Pelagibaculum spongiae: one gene and its partner. The protein of the gene in region 1 binds, or shares a complex with, the protein of each later gene. Links are inferred from orthologs where the notes say so. Each region holds a gene or a part of one and is shown on either strand. Other genes may lie near its edges.

Evidence for each region.
Region 2: the proteins of sdhA (region 1) and DC094_RS18930 are in contact, whole or in part, in a crystal structure (PDB 6C12), measured with the Escherichia coli proteins. The link is inferred for Pelagibaculum spongiae from one-to-one orthologs.

Annotation. Positions count from the first base shown.
Region 1 is NZ_QDDL01000003.1:175,477-186,594, reverse strand. Bases 5,158-8,156 are described here. They hold sdhA (succinate dehydrogenase flavoprotein subunit), read left to right. Parts: upstream 5,158-5,773; coding sequence 5,774-7,540; downstream 7,541-8,156. Other genes in these bases: DC094_RS09710 (succinate dehydrogenase iron-sulfur subunit), read left to right, coding at 7,553-8,156; sdhD (succinate dehydrogenase, hydrophobic membrane anchor protein), read left to right, coding at 5,423-5,773; sdhC (succinate dehydrogenase, cytochrome b556 subunit), read left to right, coding at 5,158-5,432. Outside these bases: DC094_RS09770 (DUF3080 family protein), read left to right, coding at 1-612; DC094_RS09765 (hypothetical protein), read left to right, coding at 686-877; DC094_RS09760 (3-deoxy-7-phosphoheptulonate synthase), read left to right, coding at 974-2,050; DC094_RS09745 (alpha/beta hydrolase), read left to right, coding at 2,302-3,045; gltA (citrate synthase), read right to left, coding at 3,425-4,717; more of sdhC, read left to right, coding at 5,046-5,157; more of DC094_RS09710, read left to right, coding at 8,157-8,254; DC094_RS09705 (2-oxoglutarate dehydrogenase E1 component), read left to right, coding at 8,518-11,118. UniProt on the Escherichia coli protein: Two distinct, membrane-bound, FAD-containing enzymes are responsible for the catalysis of fumarate and succinate interconversion; the fumarate reductase is used in anaerobic growth, and the succinate dehydrogenase is used in aerobic growth.
Region 2 is NZ_QDDL01000011.1:64,314-75,427, forward strand. The notes cover bases 3,744-6,738. They hold DC094_RS18930 (FAD assembly factor SdhE), read right to left. Parts: upstream 5,379-6,738; coding sequence 5,109-5,378; downstream 3,744-5,108. Other genes in these bases: nadB (L-aspartate oxidase), read left to right, coding at 3,744-4,659; DC094_RS18925 (hypothetical protein), read right to left, coding at 4,685-5,032; ygfZ (CAF17-like 4Fe-4S cluster assembly/insertion protein YgfZ), read left to right, coding at 5,469-6,452; DC094_RS18940 (adenylyltransferase/cytidyltransferase family protein), read left to right, coding at 6,476-6,738. In the rest of the region: lepA (translation elongation factor 4), read right to left, coding at 1-162; DC094_RS18900 (SoxR reducing system RseC family protein), read right to left, coding at 250-690; DC094_RS18905 (MucB/RseB C-terminal domain-containing protein), read right to left, coding at 690-1,631; DC094_RS18910 (sigma-E factor negative regulatory protein), read right to left, coding at 1,628-2,248; RNA polymerase sigma factor RpoE, read right to left, coding at 2,263-2,838; more of nadB, read left to right, coding at 2,995-3,743; more of DC094_RS18940, read left to right, coding at 6,739-7,018; DC094_RS18945 (hypothetical protein), read left to right, coding at 7,045-7,839; DC094_RS18950 (AMP-binding protein), read right to left, coding at 7,874-9,562; DC094_RS22760 (cold-shock protein), read right to left, coding at 9,733-10,203; DC094_RS18960 (insulinase family protein), read right to left, coding at 10,310-11,114. UniProt on the Escherichia coli protein: An FAD assembly protein, which accelerates covalent attachment of the cofactor into other proteins.

The DNA of each region.
Region 1 (11,118 bases):
CGGCGGGGGCGTTGGTCGGTTCGTTTTTGGAATATTTTGCTAGAGAGCCCTGAGGTTGGCCGACTCTATGCAGCTTCAGGTTTGCAGGGTGATGTGGTGATTTCTTTATCGCGCCCTTTGCAGATTTTGCTACAGGCGCAGCGGTCGCCTGAGCGGGTGAATATCGACAATGTCTATCCCGCATTTCAAGCGTTGTCTAATTTCGCTGGCGGTAAGTTTTGGAGAGAGCTGAAATTATTAACGGCAGAACTGCAGTTGGCTGAAGAGCGAGTGGAAGCGTTTTCTGCAATGGGGAGCTGTAACAACCCGTTTCGCCGCAAGCAAGTAAAGCGCATGCAAGGTTTGCTTTATCGTTATTTTATTCCGGAAATTCAAACGCGAATGGTGTTGTTGGCTCGGCAGGCTGAATTGCTTGAGGGTTTTTGGTTGGAGATGTTAAAAAATAAGCGACTGCTAGTGGGCTTGGAGTTTCAAAATTACCTAAATCGTCTGGTCGGGCAGGGCGGTTTGGTGAGTCAGTTTCGCAAGGTCAGTGTGTCTCACGCACAAGCCTGGAATGATTTGTTAAAAAAATGTGATATGTCGCCCGGAGTAAATAGGTTGAATGGCTAATCTGTGGTCTGGCCAACCACCCCGGTCTACCGGGCTGCTAAGATTGTGCTTGGGTTTAGTAGGAATTTTATTGATGAAAAAATTAGTTAAAATCGATGCCGATGCGCATTCAATGTTGAAAAAATTAAGCTTTAGAACTGATCGCCAAATGGGGGAGATAGTTTCGGAATTGGTGCGAGGTGCGTACAACGAAATGGTCGAAGAGTTTAAAACGGGTAAGGATGAACGCACATTTCCTCGCCAAGAGGGAGAATCTGGCTTCTAGGCTTTCTGTGTCGGCCTTCAGACGTTATAGTGGGGTTAGCCAGCAGTGACTCATAAAAATTAGTTATGAGTGGACAATAACAGGTGTGCCTAATTTATGTCTGAAAATGAAATACACAATGTGAATGTGATCTCGCAGGATGTTCTGATTACTCCCCGAGAGCTTAAGGCTCGCCTACCTGTCTCCGATTCTGCCGAAAAGACCATCCTCTCAGGCCGCAAGGTTGTTGAGGATATTCTTGACGGTAAAGATCATCGGCTGATAGTCGTAGTGGGGCCATGCTCGATCCATGATGTTAAAGCTGCGAAGGCCTATGCAGAAAAGCTGGCTGAGCTTTCTAAAAAAGTAGGCGACACGTTGTATTTAGTGATGCGTGTCTATTTTGAAAAACCACGAACTACCGTTGGTTGGAAGGGCTTAATTAATGATCCGCGAATGGACGACTCTTTCCATATTGAAGAAGGCTTAGAAGTCGCTCGTGAATTGTTGCTATGGATTAATGAGCTCGGATTGCCAGCGGCAACCGAAGCGCTCGATCCTATCTCTCCACAATATTTATCTGATCTGATTTCATGGTCAGCGATTGGTGCCAGAACCACCGAGTCGCAGACTCACCGTGAAATGTCTTCGGGCCTTTCTATGCCAGTTGGTTTTAAAAATGGCACCGATGGCGGGCTAGAGGTTGCGATTAATGCAATGCAATCGGTTTCCCAGCCACATAGTTTCCTCGGTATTAACCGTCAAGGGCAGTGTGTGGTGATTCGTACTCGCGGTAATAAGTACGGGCATGTGGTGTTGCGCGGTGGCAAGCAACCGAATTACGATTCGGTCAACATCGCTTTATGCGAGAAGCGATTGGAAGCAGTAGGCGAACGATCAAATATCATCGTCGATTGTAGTCACGCGAACTCCAACAAAGATCCTTCTCTGCAGCCGCTGGTTGCCGATAATATTGCTAACCAAGTGTTGGAAGGCAATCAGTCGATCGTAGGTATGATGTTGGAAAGTAATATCGAGGCAGGAAACCAAAAGATCCCAGCTAATTTGGAAGACCTGAAGTATGGTGTTTCAGTGACAGATGGCTGTATTGATTGGCAAACTACTGAGAAAACGCTGATCGATATGGCTGATAAGTTAAGAGAAACGCTGCCAAAGCGGCTTTCCTCTAAGTAAGATCGTTGACAGGCGGGGCGCGTTTCCATAGAATGCGCTCCGTCGATTGGGGCCATAGCTCAGCTGGGAGAGCGCAACACTGGCAGTGTTGAGGTCTGCGGTTCGATCCCGCATGGCTCCACCAATTTCCTTTTTAGTACGACGAAAAAGGGGCTATAGCTCAGCTGGGAGAGCGCAACACTGGCAGTGTTGAGGTCAACGGTTCGATCCCGTTTAGCTCCACCAAATTTTTAGCTCAAGGCAAGGACGCCATGGCTACATCTAATTCAGAAAAACCTTCCGAAAAATCTCCTGATAGTAATGCCTCTAATGGTAGGCTTTCAGAAAAACCTATTATTTTTTTAATTCATGGTGTTATGACTGGAAATTCAATCTGGTCTGATAATTTTTTGCCGTGGCTTGAAGAAAAAGGCTATCGAGTTTGCGCGCCTTCTTTGCCATGTCATGGCGAGAAATTTGACCCTTTTATGCTGCAAACTCAAACAATTGAATCCTATCTCGATTTTTTAGTCTCGGAAATTGAAAAATTACCTGAGCCTCCTGTGGTGATGGGTTTTTCGATGGGCGGGGCATTGTTGGCGCGGTTGGTTGAAAAGATCGAAATTAAATCGGTGGTTTTTGTTTGTTCATTGCCTTTGCAGGGTGGTGGTGCATTGTGCATGCAAAAAATTTCTGAAGGTAAGTTGTTTTCTTGGAGTCCAGGCGTCTTGGGTGTTTTGGCGAATGAACGGCTTAAGGAAGTGCTGCATGCTGAATCTGCGATAGTTCTTTCACAGTTGTCTTTGCCTTATTCGCCGGGTATTGAGCTGCAAAAAAAATCAGTGCTTGTAGTGGCTTCAGCTGCGGATGATTTTGTTCCAGAAATTTTGCAACGGCAAATGGCAGAGCAAATTTCAGCAGATTATTTATTGTTAGAAAATGCCGGGCATTGTTTTATGTTGGAGCAAAACTGGCAGCAACATTTAATAAAAATAGAAAAATGGATTTCTGCTTGACTCTTGGTTCTCAATCAGTAAAATTCTGCTCCGTCTTGAGATGTCCCCATCGTCTAGAGGCCTAGGACACCGCCCTTTCACGGCGGTAACAGGGGTTCGACTCCCCTTGGGGATACCAATTGAAAAGGCATTGATTCAAACAGGTTTTGATTTGAGTCGATGTAGCATGTAGTGAAAAGTTCAAGGTCCCCATCGTCTAGAGGCCTAGGACACCGCCCTTTCACGGCGGTAACAGGGGTTCGACTCCCCTTGGGGATACCAATAAAAAAGCCAGCTCATTGAGCTGGCTTTTTTTATGCTTGCGATTTGGGTCGGGTTTGAACGATCGAGAATTACTGCAGGTGCAAGCATTGAAAAGCCCGCCGAAGCGGGCTTTCTTTTAGCGCTCGGAAACAGGTTTCCATTCACGCTTGTCTTCGCCGGTATATAGCTGGCGAGGACGGCCGATGCGATAACTTGGATCGCTGATCATTTCGTTCCAGTGTGCAATCCAGCCTACTGTTCTTGCCAAGGCAAAGATTACGGTAAACATATTGGTTGGAATGCCAATGGCTTTCAAAATGATGCCGGAGTAGAAGTCGACATTCGGATAGAGGCTTCGTTCAATGAAGTACTCATCTTCCAGAGCGATCTGTTCCAGGCGCTTGGCGATCTTCAGTAGAGGATCGTTATCCAGGCCTAATTCACCTAAAACTTCGTCGCAGGTTTGTTTCATAACTTTGGCGCGAGGGTCGAAGTTCTTGTAAACCCGGTGGCCGAAGCCCATCAGGCGGAATGGATCGTTCTTGTCTTTGGCGCGAGCAACGAATTCATCGATTCGGCTCTCATCACCAATTTCTTCCAGCATAGTCAGTACTGCTTCGTTTGCACCACCGTGGGCTGGTCCCCACAGAGCGGCAATACCGGCAGCGATACAAGCAAATGGGTTGGCTCCAGAAGAACCAGCCAAACGAACTGTAGACGTAGATGCATTCTGCTCGTGATCGGCGTGCAGAGTGAAAATACGATCCATCGCTCTTTCAAGTACTGGGTTAACCTGGTAATCCGAGCAAGGCGTGCTGAACATCATGCGCAGGAAGTTCCCGGCATAGCTCTGGTCATTGCGTGGATAAACAAAAGGTTGCCCTTTGGTGTACTTGTAACACATTGCTGCAATTGTCGGGATTTTTGCAATCAATCTGAATGCGCAAACTTCCCGGTGATGCGGGTCTGTGATGTCTAAAGAGTCATGGTAAAACGCTGATAAGGCGGCAACAACACCGGCCATAATCGCCATTGGGTGGGCATCACGTCTGAAGCCTTTATAGAACGCAGCCAACTGTTCATGAACCATGGTGTGGTTCTGAACGGTGCTGGTGAAGTGCTCTTTTTGCTTCTGGTCTGGCAGCTCTCCATATAACAACAGATAGCAAACTTCCAGGTAATCAGACTGGGTTGCTAGCTGATCGATGGGGTAGCCGCGATGTAGCAATACGCCTTTTCCGCCATCGATAAATGTAATCTTGGATTCGCAAGATGCAGTCGATAAGAAGCCAGGGTCAAAGGTAAATACGCCATGACCACCAAGCTTGCTGATATCTACAACATCTTGACCAAGGGTTCCGGAGTGAATCGGTAATGCAACAGGAGATTCACCGTTCGGTAACTGTAATTGAGCCGTTTTTTCTGCCATTTATGGCCCTCCTCTGGTGTCGAAAATCTCACCCGACCAGGGATGTTTGGGGGGTTAACTATAAGAGTGGAGCGCGCTTTGTCAATTGCAGCATTGACGCAAGGCAAATTTTTTTTGGTCTTCGATGTAATAACTACCCCTTAGGTCATAGCTTTTATATCCAAATATGCACTTTGTTTTGATCTGTCGCTGGGATACTATTTGGCCGTGCTATGGGGTGTCTCGATACGCAGTCTATATTCTTATTGGTTGTATTTACCCATTGGTATCTTGCTGACGGTGTTCGCGCTGACGTGACGCCACTCCGTGTGGGAGAGTCGGAGCTCTTATGAAAGATAAAAGACCTAGAAATATTTCGCCTGGCGATATTATGGCGATGCAGCTGCCAATTACTGCAAAAGCCTCGATTCTGCACCGGATATCCGGTGTGTTGTTATTCCTGTTAATGCCAGTATTGCTTTGGCTTTTGGATTTTTCGCTCAGTTCTGAGCAGAATTTCCTTCAGTTGAAAAGTGTACTTGATGGCTCAGTTGGAAAGCTGGCGACGCTGTTTGCAATGGCGTTCTTGATTTATCACTTCTGTGCGGGTATCCGCCACTTGTTGATGGATCTTGGCTATGGCGAGGAAAAAGAAAGCGGCAAGCAGGGTGCTGTGGCGATGATGGTTGTCACTGCAATTCTGGTTGCGTTAACGGGAGTGTGGTTATGGCTGTAGATTACATTACAAGCCTTAGCAAAAATGGCTTGACCGATTGGTTGTATCAAAGAGCAACCGCGATAGTTCTGGCACTTTACACAATCTTCTTTGCCGGTTTTTTAATCGGTTCTCCTGAAATCACTTATGCGACTTGGAGCCATTTGTTTGCGGCTACTTGGTTCAAGGTATTTACCTTGGCAACAGTAATTTCTGTTGCAGTGCATAGCTGGGTAGGTATGTGGGGAATTTTAACGGACTACGTTAAGCCGAATGGTTTGCGCTTATTGCTGCAAATGTTGGTGATTTTTGTATGTCTGATTATTACTCTCTGGTGTTTACTGATTTTGTGGGGAGCCTAAATGAATATTCCGCAGGAACAGTTTGATGCAGTAATTGTTGGTGGTGGCGGTGCAGGTATGCGCGCATCACTTCAATTAGCCGCATCTGGATTTAAAGTTGCTTTGATTTCTAAAGTATTCCCAACGCGTTCTCATACGGTATCTGCGCAGGGTGGTATTACTTGTGCCATTGCTAGTTCAGATCCAAACGATAAGTGGGAATGGCACATGTACGATACGGTTAAGGGTTCCGATTATATCGGAGACCAAGACTCTATCGAATATATGTGTAAAGAAGGACCTAAAGCAGTTTTTGAACTGGAACATATGGGGCTGCCGTTTAGCCGAACAGAGCGAGGTACTATTTACCAACGCCCTTTCGGTGGTCAGTCTAAAGAATTTGGTGGCGAGCAGGCTGCACGTACATGTGCTGCTGCCGACCGTACTGGTCATGCTCTGTTGCACACCTTGTTCCAGCAAAATACGAAAGCCAATACCAACTTCTTCAACGAATGGTATGCAGTTGATCTGGTGACCAATGATGATGGCGACGTTTGCGGCGTTATCGGCATGTCAATGGAAACCGGTGAGTTGCGCTATCTGAAGTCTCGTGCAACGGTTTTTGCAACCGGTGGCGCGGGTCGCATTTATGCTTCAACCACAAATGCGCATATTAATACTGGTGACGGTGTTGGTATGGCTGCACGTGCTGGTGTGCCACTGCAAGACATGGAAATGTGGCAGTTCCACCCGACGGGAATTCACGGTGCCGGTGTTCTGGTAACTGAGGGTTGTCGTGGTGAGGGTGGTTACCTGTTGAACAAGAATGGCGAGCGCTTTATGGAGCGTTATGCGCCAAATGCTAAAGATCTGGCTGGCCGTGATGTGGTCGCTCGTTCGATGATGCAGGAAATTCTTGACGGTAATGGTTGTGGTCCGAACAAAGATCATGTCTACCTCAAGCTGGATCATTTGGGCGAAGAAACCCTCAATCTACGCTTACCCGGTGTTTTAGAATTATCTCGTACATTTGGCCATGCAGATCCAGTTAAAGAGCCGATTCCAGTAGTACCTACTTGTCATTACCAAATGGGCGGAATTCCGACCAATGTTCATGGTCAGGCGTTGCGCCGCGATGAACAAGGTAAAGAGCAGATAGTCAATGGATTGTATGCGGTAGGTGAGATTGCTTGCGTATCGGTACACGGTGCTAACCGCCTTGGTGGTAATTCATTGCTGGATCTGGTGGTGTTTGGTCGTGCGGCAGGTCTGCATATCGAACAATCACTGAAAGATGGTCTGGAATATGCCGATCATACTGATGCTGATATTGAAAAAGCGATGGCGCGTTATAACCGCCTTGAAACTTCTTCAGAAGGCGAGTCAGTTGATGATTTGCGTGAAGAGCTTCAGCAAACCATGCAGGCACATTTCGGTGTTTTCCGTGATGGTCCTTACATGGCTGAAGGTTTAGAGAAACTCAAAGATTTGCGTAAGCGAGTTGCCAAGACTGCTTTGAAAGATAAGAGCAAGTCTTTCAATACGGCTCGTATTGAAGCACTAGAGCTGGATAACCTGATGGAAACTGCATTCGCTACGGCGGTTGCAGCAAACTTCAGAACAGAAAGTCGTGGTGCTCACAGTCGTAATGATTATCTTGAGCGTGATGATGAGAATTGGTTGTGCCATTCTTTTTATGACACCAAGACTGAGGAAGTGACCAAGCGTGACGTTAACTTCTCACCAAAAACCAGGGAAGCATTCCCACCCAAGCCTCGGGTTTATTAAGGGAGTATGGCAATGAAATTCAAGATATATCGCTATAACCCTGAAACCGACAAGGCACCATACCTTCAGGATTATGATCTGGAAGTTCCAGAGGGTAAGGATTTAATGGTGCTGGATGCTCTGATTTTGTTAAAAAGTCAGGACTCATCTCTGGCATTCCGCCGCTCATGCCGTGAAGGTGTTTGTGGTTCGGATGGCATTAGCATGAACGGTAAAAATGGTCTGGCTTGCGTGACGCCTCTCTCAGAATTGGGTAAAGGCACCATCACCATTCGCCCATTGCCGGGTTTGCCAGTCATTCGTGATCTGGTGGTCGATATGGAGCTGTTTTATAAACAGTACCGTAAAATCGAACCATATTTGCAGAATGACACCCCTGCACCAGATCGTGAACGACTGCAGTCACCAGAAGAACGTGAAAAACTAGATGGTTTGTACGAGTGTATTCTTTGTGCTTGCTGCTCTAGTTCTTGCCCATCTTTTTGGTGGAATCCAGATAAGTTTGTTGGCCCTGCAGGTTTGCTGCAGGCGTATCGTTTCTTGGCAGATAGCCGCGATACGGCAACTGATAAACGACTGGGTAACTTGCAAGATCCGTTTAGTGTATTTCGCTGCCACGGCATTATGAATTGCGTCAACGTTTGTCCAAAGGGTTTAAATCCGACCCGGGCAATCGGTAAAATTCGATCCATGATGCTCAATAAGGCAGTGTGACAAATTGTTACTGATGCACTATAAAAGAGGTCGACCATTGGTCGGCCTTTTTTGTTTCACTATCAGCTGACAAAAATCAATGTTTGTTGTGGGTTAATTGTTGCGGATTAACTGTGATAGTCTTTAACCCGCTCGGGAAAAGCCTTGTTACAAACGGCTTTCCGTGATTAATGATGCTTTTTCTGGAACTCATGTACATTGCTGCTGTACTTACTACTGATGGCGACACAATCGCTGCAGACGAGAGTGCCCGGGGCCTATAAATGCAAGAAAAGTCTATGTCCGAGCTGTTTGGTACATCCCATTTGGATGGAGCCAATGCAGCCTATCTCGAGCAGGCATATGAAGATTACCTGCGAGATCCGAATTCTACCCCTGAAAAATTGCGCACTTATTTCGAAACCTTACCAAGGTTAGAGTCCAATCCAGGGCAGGATATTCCACATTCTGAAGTTCGTGATTATTTTCGAACCTTGGTTCGAAAAACTGGTGGCAGCAAGGTTCAACTATCCGCTGCTGAGTTGGAATTGGAAGCTAAGCAGGTAAAAGTCCTGCAGATGATTAATGCTTTCCGTTTCCGCGGTCACCAAAATGCTATGACTAACCCGTTAGGGTTGCCGATTAGCGATCCGCTGAACGAACTTACACTAGAATTTCATCAATTAAATAGTGCCGATCTGGATACTGTTTTCAAAACCGGCTCTTTTGTTGGTTCCGATGAAATGCCACTGCGCGATATTTATCAGGCGTTGCAACAAACTTATTGTGGATCTGTTGGTGTGGAATACATGCACATTACAGATACCGCAGAAAAGCGTTGGATCCAGCAGCGAGTTGAAAGTCTTCGCGGTAATCCCGGATTTTCTGATGAAGTCCGAATGCGATTATTGCGTCAGCTAACTGCCGCTGAAGGTCTGGAAAAATATCTCCATAATAAATATGTAGGTCAGAAACGTTTCTCACTGGAAGGTGGTGAAACATTAATTCCGATCTTGCATGAAATTATTCACCGTTCTGGTGGCTATGGCGTAAAAGACCTAGTTATTGGTATGGCGCACCGGGGGCGTTTGAATGTTCTGGTGAACATTCTGGGTAAATCTCCTGGTGAATTATTTGAAGAATTTGAAGGAAAACGCCGTGAAGGTTTAGCGTCTGGTGACGTTAAATATCACCAAGGTTTTTCTTCTGATGTGCAAACCGAAGGTGGCCCAGTCCACTTGGCATTAGCATTTAATCCATCGCACTTGGAAATTGTTTCTCCAGTGGTTATGGGTTCTGTTAAAGCACGTCAAGAGCGTCGTAATGATGAAACCCACGATCAGGTGCTGCCTATTACCATTCATGGTGACTCGGCATTTACCGGACAGGGTGTTGTTATGGAGACATTTAATATGTCTCAGGCGCGTTGTTATAAAGTCGGTGGCACAATTCGTCTGGTGATTAACAATCAGGTCGGTTTCACGACTTCCAATCCAACTGACACTCGCTCAACTCTGTACTGTACTGATGTTGCGAAAATGATCGAAGCACCGATCTTCCACGTTAATGCAGATGATCCTGAAGCTTGCTTGTTCGTGACCCAGTTAGCGCTGGATTACAGGATGCAGTTTAAAAAGGATGTGGTCATCGATTTGGTTTGTTATCGCCGTCATGGCCATAACGAAGCAGACGAACCAGCAGCAACCCAGCCTGCGATGTACAAAATCATTCGTAATTTGCCAAGCACGCGTGCGATTTATGCCGAGCGTATTGTCAATCAAGGTGTATTGGATTCCGACGGAATTAAAGCAGCGACCGAGCGTTATCGTAATCTGCTAGTGGCTAGAGATCGCGTGGTTTCAGAGCTGCTTGAAGGTGAGCAGAGCAAGTTGGCAACCGATTGGTCAAAATTCATCGGACACCACTGGGAAGCGCCGCACGATACAACAGTTCCTGCCGATCACTTGCGTAGTCTGGCTAAGTCTTTAGAGCAGCGTCCTGATGGCGTTGAACTGCAAGGACGTGTTGCCAAAATCTACCAAGATCGCCAAAAAATGGCGGCGGGCGCTCAGCCGGTAGATTGGGGTTTTGCTGAAACACTGGCATACGCCACTTTGTTAGATGAGGGTCATCCGGTACGGATTTCTGGTCAAGATTGTGGTCGAGGTACTTTCTTCCATCGTCATGCTGTTTTGCATAACCAGAAAAACGAAGGTGAATCTTACACGCCTCTCGCTAATATCAAGCCAGATCAACCCAGCTTTACCGTGATTGACTCGGTGTTGTCAGAAGAAGCGGTTTTGGCATTTGAATATGGTTTTGCGACAGCAGAGCCGAATGCGATGGTGATCTGGGAAGCCCAGTTTGGTGATTTCGCCAACGGCGCCCAGGTAGTAGTCGATCAATTTATCAGCTCAGGCGAACAGAAATGGGGCCGTTTTTGCGGCTTGACCATGTTCTTGCCACATGGCTATGAAGGCCAGGGCCCGGAGCACTCATCTGCGCGACTGGAACGTTATCTGCAATTATGTGCTGAGCACAATATGCAGGTTTGCGTACCGAGTACTCCAGCGCAGGTGTTCCATATGATTCGTCGTCAAATGCGCCGAATCTATCGAAAGCCTCTGATTGTGATGACACCAAAAAGCTTGCTGCGTCATCCATTGGCAACATCCACTATGGGTGATTTGTCATCAGGCACTTTCGAAACCGTCATTGGCGATGTGGATAGCCTGACGGCAAAAGATGTTTCACGAGTGGTTTTGTGTAGTGGCAAGGTTTACTACGACCTACTCAAAGTACGTCGTGAACAACAGTTAGATAATGTGGCAATTGTCCGTGTTGAACAGCTATATCCATTCCCAGAAGACAAGCTAAAGGCAATT
Region 2 (11,114 bases), on another replicon or contig:
GATGGTAATGCCACGCTCCCTTTCCAGCTCCATGGAGTCCAATACTTGGGCTTTCATTTCACGGGTAGAGAGACCGCCACAAGTTTGGATCAAACGGTCAGAGAGTGTTGATTTGCCGTGATCAATGTGAGCAATAACGGAAAAGTTACGAATATTTTTCATACAGCTGCTGGGGCGCCAATAAGGTTCAATTCACGAAAGGCGGCAAATATACCCTATTTACCGACTACGAACCATCGCCCAGCTGTATCAGTGGAGCTCTGCAGAAGATGTGTCAATGACTGTTGGTTTTTCTACCAAGCGCGAAGATACCTTTGATGCGATAAAAAAACCGCTTACCAGCCCAGCAAGCACCAGCAACGCTGTGATCAGTTCATTAGTCTGAAGCACAAAACCCAGTAACAGCAAAGCACCTGCCAGCAACAATGGCAGCAAGTAGACAACCAAAACTCCTTTAAAGACAATACCATCGGGTAAAGTTAAAGTTACCTGATCACCCTGATTGACTACTTTGGGGCAAACTGCATCGATCACCATCGCCCTTGAAGGCGTTAACATGCGACTGACCTGACCGCTGTCGCAATTATCTGCCGAATGACATGTGCCACAAGTGCTTTGGCGAATCACCTCCACTCGGGCAATCCCTGAACGCCAATTCATTACTTTGCCTGAAGTATGTAAAAGCCCCATTATGGTTGTTCCTTAACCGTTGCCATCGCCACTTTTTGTACCGTTTGCATCGGTACACTACCAATCGCCGTCACCAAAAAACCTTTACCCGCATAACTAAAGGCATTCATAACACCATCCGTTTTTTGCTTGGCACCGGTTACTTTTTTGTCTGCCAGTTTTTCGACAAAAACTGAAATGGCTGAAAGTCCGTCAGAATAAACTTGATATTTAACGGTATCGCTCGACAATTCCATATGGGTCATAGTCGGCTGCTTCACAGTAAAGCCTGCAGGTAACCAACGGGTTCGCCATTCTACTCCATTAACTTTTACTGAGCTTTCAGCAGCGACTAATGAAGATTGCGCAACATGACTAGCCGCACCATCAGGCAGTGGAATGTTTACTTGCTTAGGAAACGTCACTGACGAAAAGGTCATGCTCTCAAGAATTTTTTGATCGTTGTATTTCTCAAATCCGAGCAAAACACCTTGCTGCTGATCCAACCACAAACGATAGCCATAACGAAAACCGTCTTTTGGTGTAATCAATACTTTCCAGACTGCTCGACCGGCAACCCGATCTTCACCAGCCAACCGCATTTGGTAATAAGCATTCAGCGCTTTGATATTATCCGGCAAAGAAAAAGGCAGTGGCACTTCACCTGAACCAATACGTGTCACACCTTGCTCGCGCACTAGACAGATTTCACCAAGGGAATCCCGAATGATTTCCCGCTTTGGACCAGTTAAATAAACCAGCCGAGTCGCCATCGCCTGATTAGAATCACGGCCACGAAAAATGCGCAAACTCTCAATGTCTCCATTTTGAGCATGCGCATATTCACCGATAAAACCAATGTGATTCTGACTGGCTAAATATTGCTGAAGAATCTGCTGCAATTCTGGTTTCGCAGCTGCCGATGTACTAATGCACATCAACAGCAGCAAAATGCGAATCACTGCCCAGACTCCTGAGTCAGAACTGGCGAGTAAGGTGCGGCGTTTTTATCGCCGTCAACCTGTTGCCGCGCATGGTTGCGCAAATTGTTTTGCAATTTGGCTTCAATTTCTGGAGGTAAGTTAGCGGCAGGTTGTTTCACCAGCTGCAAACCTTGTTGATCCAGATTCGGCAATGCATTGGTTGCCTGGGGTACTTTTTCAACCAACTGCGGCGTGCCAATTTGTTCAACTGGCTGCAACCAACGAACACCGACGACCGATAGCGCTGCAACTGAAGCGGCAATTGCCAAGCCTGCAATACCTTGCACAACTTTAGCCATGCCCCACTTTGCAACTTTCGGACGAATTACCTTGCTAGTATCTGCTTGTGGTAACGGCTGATCTTGTAAAGGCGAAACTTCTTGCGCATCCAGCTCCGCATTAATCCGGCCAAGCAAGCTCGAACTAGATACATCGGTTAGCTCATTGCGAATCGCATCACCGGTTAGGTGAAAGCTCGCCCATTGCTGCTTCAATTCTGGTTGTTCAGAAATTTGATCAATCAGTGCGTCTAATTGATCATCGTTCAGCTCATTGTCGATAAGAGCCGACATTTTTTCATGATTACTCATGCCCATCGTAATGTTCCACCTTAAAGCATAGGGCCAATTCTTTTCTCGACAGCTTCGCGGGCCCTGAATATTCGTGAACGAACGGTGCCTACTGGGCATCCCATGACTTCTGCAATTTGTTCATAACTGAAACCTTCCAGTTCTCGCAGCGTCAGGGCTGTTCGCAAATCTTCGGGTAGCTTTTCGATTGTTTCAAAGATCACGTCTTTCAACTGATCTCTGGCTATCAATCGTTCCGGCCCCCCCTGCTCATGAAGACCACTGTCTGCGCTAAATTGTTCCGCTTCCGAGGCCTCCAGATCTGAATGACCGGGCGGTCGGCGCGACAAGGCAGCCAAATGGTTCTTTGCAGTATTTATCGCAATTCGATACAGCCAAGTGTAAAAAGCACTCTCGTTTCTGAATCTGGGTAATGCGCGATAAGCTTTAATGAACGTTTCTTGGGCGACATCTTGTGCATCACCAAAATCACGGACATATCGGCCAATCAAATTCAAGATACGTTGTTGGTACTTCAACACAAGAAGATCGAATGCTTTGCGATCCCCTTCTTGCACCCGCTCAACCAAGCGCCGGTCCAGATCTTGTTCACTCATCCGGCATGCCTCTTAAAACCATCGAGCTGGTTTGTCTTCATAGACAGGTAAATATTCAAATAGTTTCTCCAAACCGGAGGACTTTCAAAAAAATGTGGTGGACAATATGATCTACGCATAGCTTTGCCGGTCAAGGCGCAATCTAAAGATAATAAAATGTCAGATATCCATTATGATGTACTGATCGTTGGCAGCGGTGCTGCCGGCCTATCATTAGCGCTAAAACTCCCAGATCAGCTACAGGTCGGCGTGATCTGTAAAAGCCGATTAGAAGAAGGCGCCACTTATTATGCCCAAGGTGGAATCGCTGCTGTATTAGATTCAGGCGATTCCGTCGATTCTCATGTTCAAGATACCCTGATCGCCGGTGCTGGTTTGTGCGACGAACGCACCGCTCGTTTTACTGCTGAAAACGGTGCCGACGCAATTCGATGGCTCACTAGCCTAGGCGTTGAATTTACCAAGGATAATAATCCTTCGGAAAATGATCAAAATAAAACCGAAGGTGAGCTACATCTTACCCGTGAAGGCGGCCATAGCCATAGAAGAATTGTTCATGCCGCCGATGCTACCGGAAAAGCAGTTGAAATTTCTCTAGCCGATCACGTTCGCCGCCGAAGCAATATAACGGTTCTGGAACAAACCATTGGCCTTGATTTAATCACCAATGCCGATCAAAAAAATCAGCCCGCTCGCTGCTTAGGTGCCTACGCATTAAATTTACAAAACAACCAAGTTTTTACCATCAGTGCCGGTTTGACCATTTTAGCCACCGGCGGCGCCAGTAAAATTTATCGTTACACCAGCAATCCAGATGTTTCTAGTGGCGATGGTATTGCGATGGCATGGCGCGCAGGCTGTCGAGTCGCCAACTTAGAATTTAATCAGTTTCATCCAACTTGTTTATACCACCCAATGGCTCGCTCTTTTTTATTAACTGAAGCATTACGCGGCGAAGGCGCTTATTTAAAACGCCCAGATGGCAGCCGCTTTATGCCTGAATTTGACGAGCGTGAAGAATTGGCACCAAGAGATATCGTCGCCCGTGCTATCGACCATGAAATGAAACGATTGGGCATTGAGTGTGTTTATCTAGATATTTCACATAAACCAGCCGATTTTATAAAAAATCACTTTCCGACTATTTATGAAAAGTGTCTGGAGCTGGATATCGACATCACTAAAAATGCAATTCCAGTGGTTCCTGCGGCCCATTATACCTGCGGCGGTATTTTAACCGACTTAAGCGGCCGTACTGATTTACCTGGTTTATATTCCATCGGTGAATGTGCTTATACCGGCCTGCACGGTGCTAATCGCATGGCCAGTAACTCGCTATTAGAATGCTTGGTTTATGCCAAAGCAGCCGCCGAGGATGCAATTAAACAACTTGAGCATTTCACTCATCAGCAACCGTTACAAAAATGGGATGATAGCCAAGTCGAAGACTCCGATGAAGATGTCGTTGTATCTCATAACTGGGAAGAGCTTCGATTATTTATGTGGGATTACGTCGGTATCGTTCGTACCGATAAACGCCTACAGCGGGCAATGAATCGTATCGACCTTCTGAAACAAGAAGTTCACGATTATTATCGTAATTTCAGGGTGAATAACGATTTATTGGAATTGCGCAACCTATTGCAAGTTGCTGAATTAATGGTGCGCTGTGCTATGAGCCGCAAAGAAAGTCGTGGCTTGCACTTTACTCGAGATTATCCAAAAACCGATCCGGCGCTGGATAATCAGCAAACCATTCTGACTCCAGAAAATTTTCCCAAAGCGAGTTGGCCAGATCTCGAAAAAGATCAATCCAATTAGCTTGATCTAAAATAAACGGGTGCCACTAACGAGGCACCCATTTTACTTTTAAAAACCGCATCAAATAATGAAAATCTGATTTCGTTAAGTTGTCGTAGAAAAACAACAAATGCCACGGTTTATTCGACTGAGATAAGCTGGTAGGTAAGCCACCATAAACCACCACACATCGACCCAACTGCCAAAACCCTTCTGCATTGACTCGAATCCAAAATCCGCCGTAATCGGTCAGTTTCAGCTTGCCGCCATCCTCTAGCAAACAACAGCGCCACTGGCAGCCTTGAATCGATTCACTGAAAAGTAGCAACCAAAAATTAGTCGCACCTAGTAGCAATAACCCCAGCCACCAAATCGATGATTCAGGCAATAGCAAAATTAACGCCGGCGTTGAAAATAAACCGATCGATAAAAAACCATTCCTTAGCCAGTTAGATTCCCTTAAAACAATCTCACGGCTGGACACGTTGTAAAATTATTTCGATCATTGCTTGCAGCTGGGCATCTTCGCTGCGGGAATGCTGCATCAACCAACCGAACAAATCAGGATCTTCCTGATCTAACAAGCGAGCAAAGGTTTGCTGCTGCGCTAATGGAAGGGTGTCAAACACTTCATCACAAAACGGCTGAAGCAATACATCTAGCTCCAACATACCGCGACGACAGTGAAAACGTAGCTTGGCCTTATTTAAAGGTGGGGTATTTTCTAACTGCTCATTCACATTGATACCTGTTGCCAAATTAGCCTCGAGCGCTATTCTATCAACCCTTAGCGCTCAACATAACCTCAATATCCCGAGGGAGTTACCCCCATGCCATCATCCGCAATACAGGCACTATTCAATATGAGTACAGCCACTATTCAGCAACAAATCCAGCAGCTTAATAGCGATAAATCCGGGTTAGTTCTACTGAATAATCAGGAGATGGTGCGCTTTACAGGCCCAGATACCCTTACTTTTCTTCAGGGACAATTGACCTGTGACGTTCGTCAGATAACCGATGACTGCAGCAAATTAGGCGCTCACTGCACCGCAAAAGGCCGAATGATTTTTACATTTCGTCTGATTCGTAGCGGCGATGATCTTTTAATGGCGCTGGAGCAATCAACCGCAGACCTAGTAAAAAGCTCCCTTGGAAAATATGCAGTTTTCTCTAAAGTCACCATCGAAAAAGATGATTCAGTGGTCCGTATCGGTGCCAACCTAGTCGGTGCTCAACAATTAGCGGCATTGCTGCAATTAACCTTGCCACAACAACTCGACCAACAAACGAGCTCAGCTGATGCCAGCGTTTGTATGGTGCATGGTTGGTCAGAGCAAAGTGCTTTTTATGAATTTACGCTGCAGCAGCCGTCTGTTGAATTGTTAAATCAATTGCAATTATTGGACAGCCAGTGCTGGAACTACCAGCAAACTCGAGCAGGCTTGCCAATTATCAGCCAGCCGCTATCTGAAGCTTTCACTCCGCATATGGTGAATTTACCTGCCGCAGGCGCGGTGAATTTTAAAAAGGGCTGTTACACCGGCCAAGAAGTGGTCGCTCGTACTCATTATTTAGGTAAGTCAAAGCGCCGGTTATGTATTGGCCAAGTAACACTAGCTAGCAAGCCCGAGCTAGACCAGCCGATCAGTAATACTGAAGGTAAGGATGTTGCAACACTGGTTTGCGCCACAGAAAGCGAAATGGTTGGCAGTTATTTAATCAGCTTCGTTGGTCGTGAAGATCAAACCGACTTAAATATTAGTGGCAGTCCAATCGTACTGATTGATCTACCTTATTCACTGGAAAACTAGAGCGCTGCTCGGGATTAATGCAAATGGAACATATTGCAATTTACGGTGCTGCATTTGATCCACCGCATCTGGGGCATATGGATGTGGTGCAGCAACTCTTGCAACAGTTTGACGCAGTTTGGCTGATACCTTCAGCCAAACATGCTTTTGGTAAACAAATGTCAGACTACCAACTGCGTCTAAAAATGTTAGAAATTATTACCACTGAACAAATTTCTGAACGAGACCGCATAGTCATCAGCACACTCGAACAAGACCTACTGGAAATTGCACCAAATCAAAAAGCAATTTTCAGTTTTGATTTGCTAAATGAAGTTCAAAAACGCCAACCGCAAAGCCATATTTCGCTAGTAGTAGGGCCTGATAATGCAAAACCTGACGTTTGGAAGAAGTTCTATCGTCATCAAGATATAGAGCGAGATTTTAATCTAATTGTTGCTGAAGAACGCTTGCCCATTCGTAGCACAGACTGCCGAAAGTTGCTTCGTACTACCAATGATGATTTAAGTCATTTCACTGGAGCAGGCTTAGCTGGTTGGCTACGGAAAAACAACCTCTATATATAAGCTATATTTACGCAGATATAATTTAAATGGCGATTGACGTTATGCCAACTAGAGTTGGTTTTCTACAGCCAAACGACTTACAACCAGCAGATATTTTACTTAAGTGGCTACCTGACCACCCTTCAGTTCCCAGCCGATTAATCAATCTTTATCAATCGACCGCTACATTCTTTACTATGCATCATACGGGCCATTATTTTGAACAGCACTTTGGCCTAAACCCTAATAAATTTACCCATTCGGCAATAGTTTATACCGATAATTCAATCCTAGAATATGATGAAAATGCAGGCTTTCTTGAAATTATGAAATTCCATGGCAAAGGGTGCCTTAAATTAAATGCAACCGATGACAAGCACCTTAACAATCATTATCTAGTGATTCGATGCAACGAAGATAATATCGTAGAAAGAGCTTGCGGCAACATGGAATATGTCTATGAGCACTGGGAACAGAAAAAGACATCTTCCTACGGAGTAAGGAAGCTTGTGGGTAATATATTTGGCTATATAGGCAGCCACTACAATACGCAAAAAATTTCTGAGATCGTCAGCAAAATTGCTGGTGAACAGCATTCTTGGTTCAAGAGCAATAGGCAGAATTTTTTTTGCTCTCAATTTGTTTGCTTCATTTACCTTTGGGCTATGGCTGATTTAATCCAAACGGGAAGTAAGTTCGAACATATTTCTGATCTTTTTGATATAGACCAAGCTCGAATCCCACCATCTGAGCTGGCCATCCGTTTAATAAAAAGTCCGTATTTTAGTATTGCTGGCGAGTACTCACCTAGCATTACTCATGGAAGCGTACAGCCACAATAGACTGACTGCACGCCTTCGCTCATAACGGCTTAATCTAATGCTCACGCAAATCTTTTCTGAGAATTTTACCGACTGGAGACATCGGTAACTCTTCTCGAATTTCAATATATTTAGGGCGTTTATATGCCGTCAGGTTTTTAGCACACCAGCGCTTAACATCAGCAACTGTTACACCACTTTCATTCGGTTGAATAAATAACTTAACCGCCTCACCTGTTTTGTTGTCTGGTACACCAATCGCTGCGCAGTTAGTTACATTATCCAAACGGGAAACAACATCTTCAATTTCATTGGGATAAACGTTAAACCCTGAAACTAGGATCATATCTTTTAACCGATCAACAATTTGAATAAAACCGTCGTGGTTAATAATGCCAACATCACCAGTACGCAAATAGCCTTTATCGGTCATAATTTCTGCAGTGTCTTCTGGACGATTCCAATAACCTTCCATTACCTGCGGACCACGAATACACAATTCGCCTCGTTGACCCAATGGCAATTCATTACCATCTTCATCAATCACTTTGGCATCAGTACCCGGAACAGGGACGCCAATAGTGCCCATCTGATTTGATTCACCTAAAGGATTGACACTAACAATCGGCGAACATTCAGTTAAGCCATAGCCTTCTGCAATATCAACACCAGTCGCTTTTTTCCAACGAACCGCCGCATCTCTTGTTAATGCAGTACCGCCTGAAACTGCCATTTTTAATTTACTAAAATCGATATCTTTGAATTTCGGATGGTCCAGCAAAGCAACGAATAAAGTATTGACGGCGGTAATACCAGAGAATTTCTTATTCTTAATAATCTTGATAAACATTCCAACATCACGTGGATTGGTCACCAATATATTTAAATTACCCATTGCCATCATACACATACAGTGCGCCGTAAATGAAAAAATATGGTATAGGGGTAGCGGACACACAACGACTTCATCGGCTTCTTTCTGCAAAGGCCTACCGTTGCGATCGGTTTGCTGAAACAATGCTCGTACTTGTAGCATGTTTGCTAACAAGTTGCGGTTGCTCAGCATGGCGCCTTTAGCAACACCAGTAGTACCACCGGTATATTGCAAAATAGCTAGATCTTCAGGCTTGGTAGTCACCGGTTCATGATGCTCACGAGCACCTTGTGCCATTACTTCTCGAAAACCAATTTCTTGCGGTAAATTAAATGCTGGCACCATGCGCTTAACATGCTTAATGGCAAAATTCAGCAGATTTCGCTTCAGCCCAGATGTTTGCATGTCACCGATTTCAGTGATCACGACATGTTCAATATCGGTATCTTCTATCACTTCTTCGATTTTTGCACCGAAAGTATTTAAAGCAACCAGCGCTTTAACGCCAGAGTCTTTGAACTGATGACGCATTTCTCGAGCGGTATACAGGGGGTTGGTATTCACCACCACCAAACCCGCTCGCAAGGCACCAAACACCACAATAGGAAATTGCAGCATATTCGGCATTTGAACCGCAATTCGATCACCTGGTTTAAGATTGGTTTGATGTTGAATCCAAGCCGCGAAGTTTCGGCTTAACTCATCGACTTCACGAAAAGTGAGCGTAATACCAATATTCCAAAAAGCGGGCCGCTCAGGGTATTTGGCACAAGATGCAAGAAACATCTCTGCTACAGAAGAATACTCATCAAAATCAATTGCCGCCGGTACACCAGGCGCTCTTTTGTCATCCCAGAAATAAGCCCGCATTGGCTTCACTCCGTCAGGTAAATTAATTAGTTACTTATGCAGAAATCTACAACTAACATCCGAATCTGCTATCCCAAAAAAATAATAAGGCCTGAACGGTAAAATTCAGGCCTTATATTTTGACTTGAGCGTGCAGCAATTAAGCCAGCACATTACTTGATTACACAGAATCAGCCGCTAACCACCACAACGTCTTCTGCCCGTAACCCTTTATCTTCAGTGGCAACGGTAAATTCAACTCTTTGGCCCTGAACCAGGTAACGATTACCTCGGCCACGAATTGCACGGAAATGAACAAACACTTCATCGCCAGTATCACGACTGATAAAGCCGAAGCCTTTTTGACCGTTAAACCATTTAACAGTGCCAGTTTCGCGCTGCCCCATGGATACACCAGATGCAGCAGGCGTATATGAAGAAGAGGTGGATGAAGATGACGGTGAGGAAGAAGATGAAGAGGACACACTAGAAGTATTATCCGAAGATAATGCTGGCACAATAAGCAGCAAAGCTACGACAACTGCTACGGCCACTGCCAGATAAATCAATGATTGAGGGTCGAGGGCGAGAGATGCAACGATAACGCCGCCGACCAGTCCTCCAGCTAGGAAACTGCTGAGAAATTTTAGTTTTAGATTCATGGATACACAGTGAATAATTGAAAGAACAAAAATATGTGCCGGTCTACTATCGATCCGACACATTTATCTTACCCGCTTTCATCTCAAATGATAAGCAGCAGTCATATCACAGCACTTTTTGGCTGGAATACTCCAGCCCACTCGCCTGATAAACCGCTTCACCTGTGACAATTGAAACAATCCCTTGCTCGGGTTTTAAGTATTTAGCCGCAACCGTTTTAAGTGCTTCAGCCGTTACATTTAATATGCCATGACGGAAACGACTTCGATGTGCAGCCCTGCGCCCAAACAATTCACCAGAGAATGATTGCTTGCATTCGCCCGCAGGTGAACCTGGACGATCTAACTGACTAATTACTGACAATACCGCTTCGTCAAGCATCTGCTGGCTAATCGGTTGTGTTAAAACCCAGTCAATTGACCGGTCAAAATCATCGAGTGTTTCTTGTAATCGAGGGTCGCGATATGAATAAAAGCTGAAGCTACCTTGCCAGCCATTATGATTCGCTCCACCACCATAAGCACCGCCTTGCTCGCGAATCGCGCCGTGCAAGAAACCGTTTTTCATTACTTGAGCCAAAATAGTCAGCGCCGGTGCATCTGGATGTGCCGAAGCAACGCCCCGATAAACCTTGGCACAATAGCTAACGCTAGAATTAATTAACCAAGCTTTTGCTTCTACTGGCTGCAGCATCGATAAATCTAATTTCGATTGATCAAATTGATCACTGGCACCAGCAATCGGCGCAAACTCACTCGCATCATGACTTATTTGCAAATGACCAAATGGCTGGTCAGAAATTTTCTGATGCATTTGTTGAAATTTTTGCTGCCATTGTTGATCACCATCTAGCGAATCACAAATATCTCGCAATGGCTGTAAGCTACCTAAACCATGCCATAAATGATTC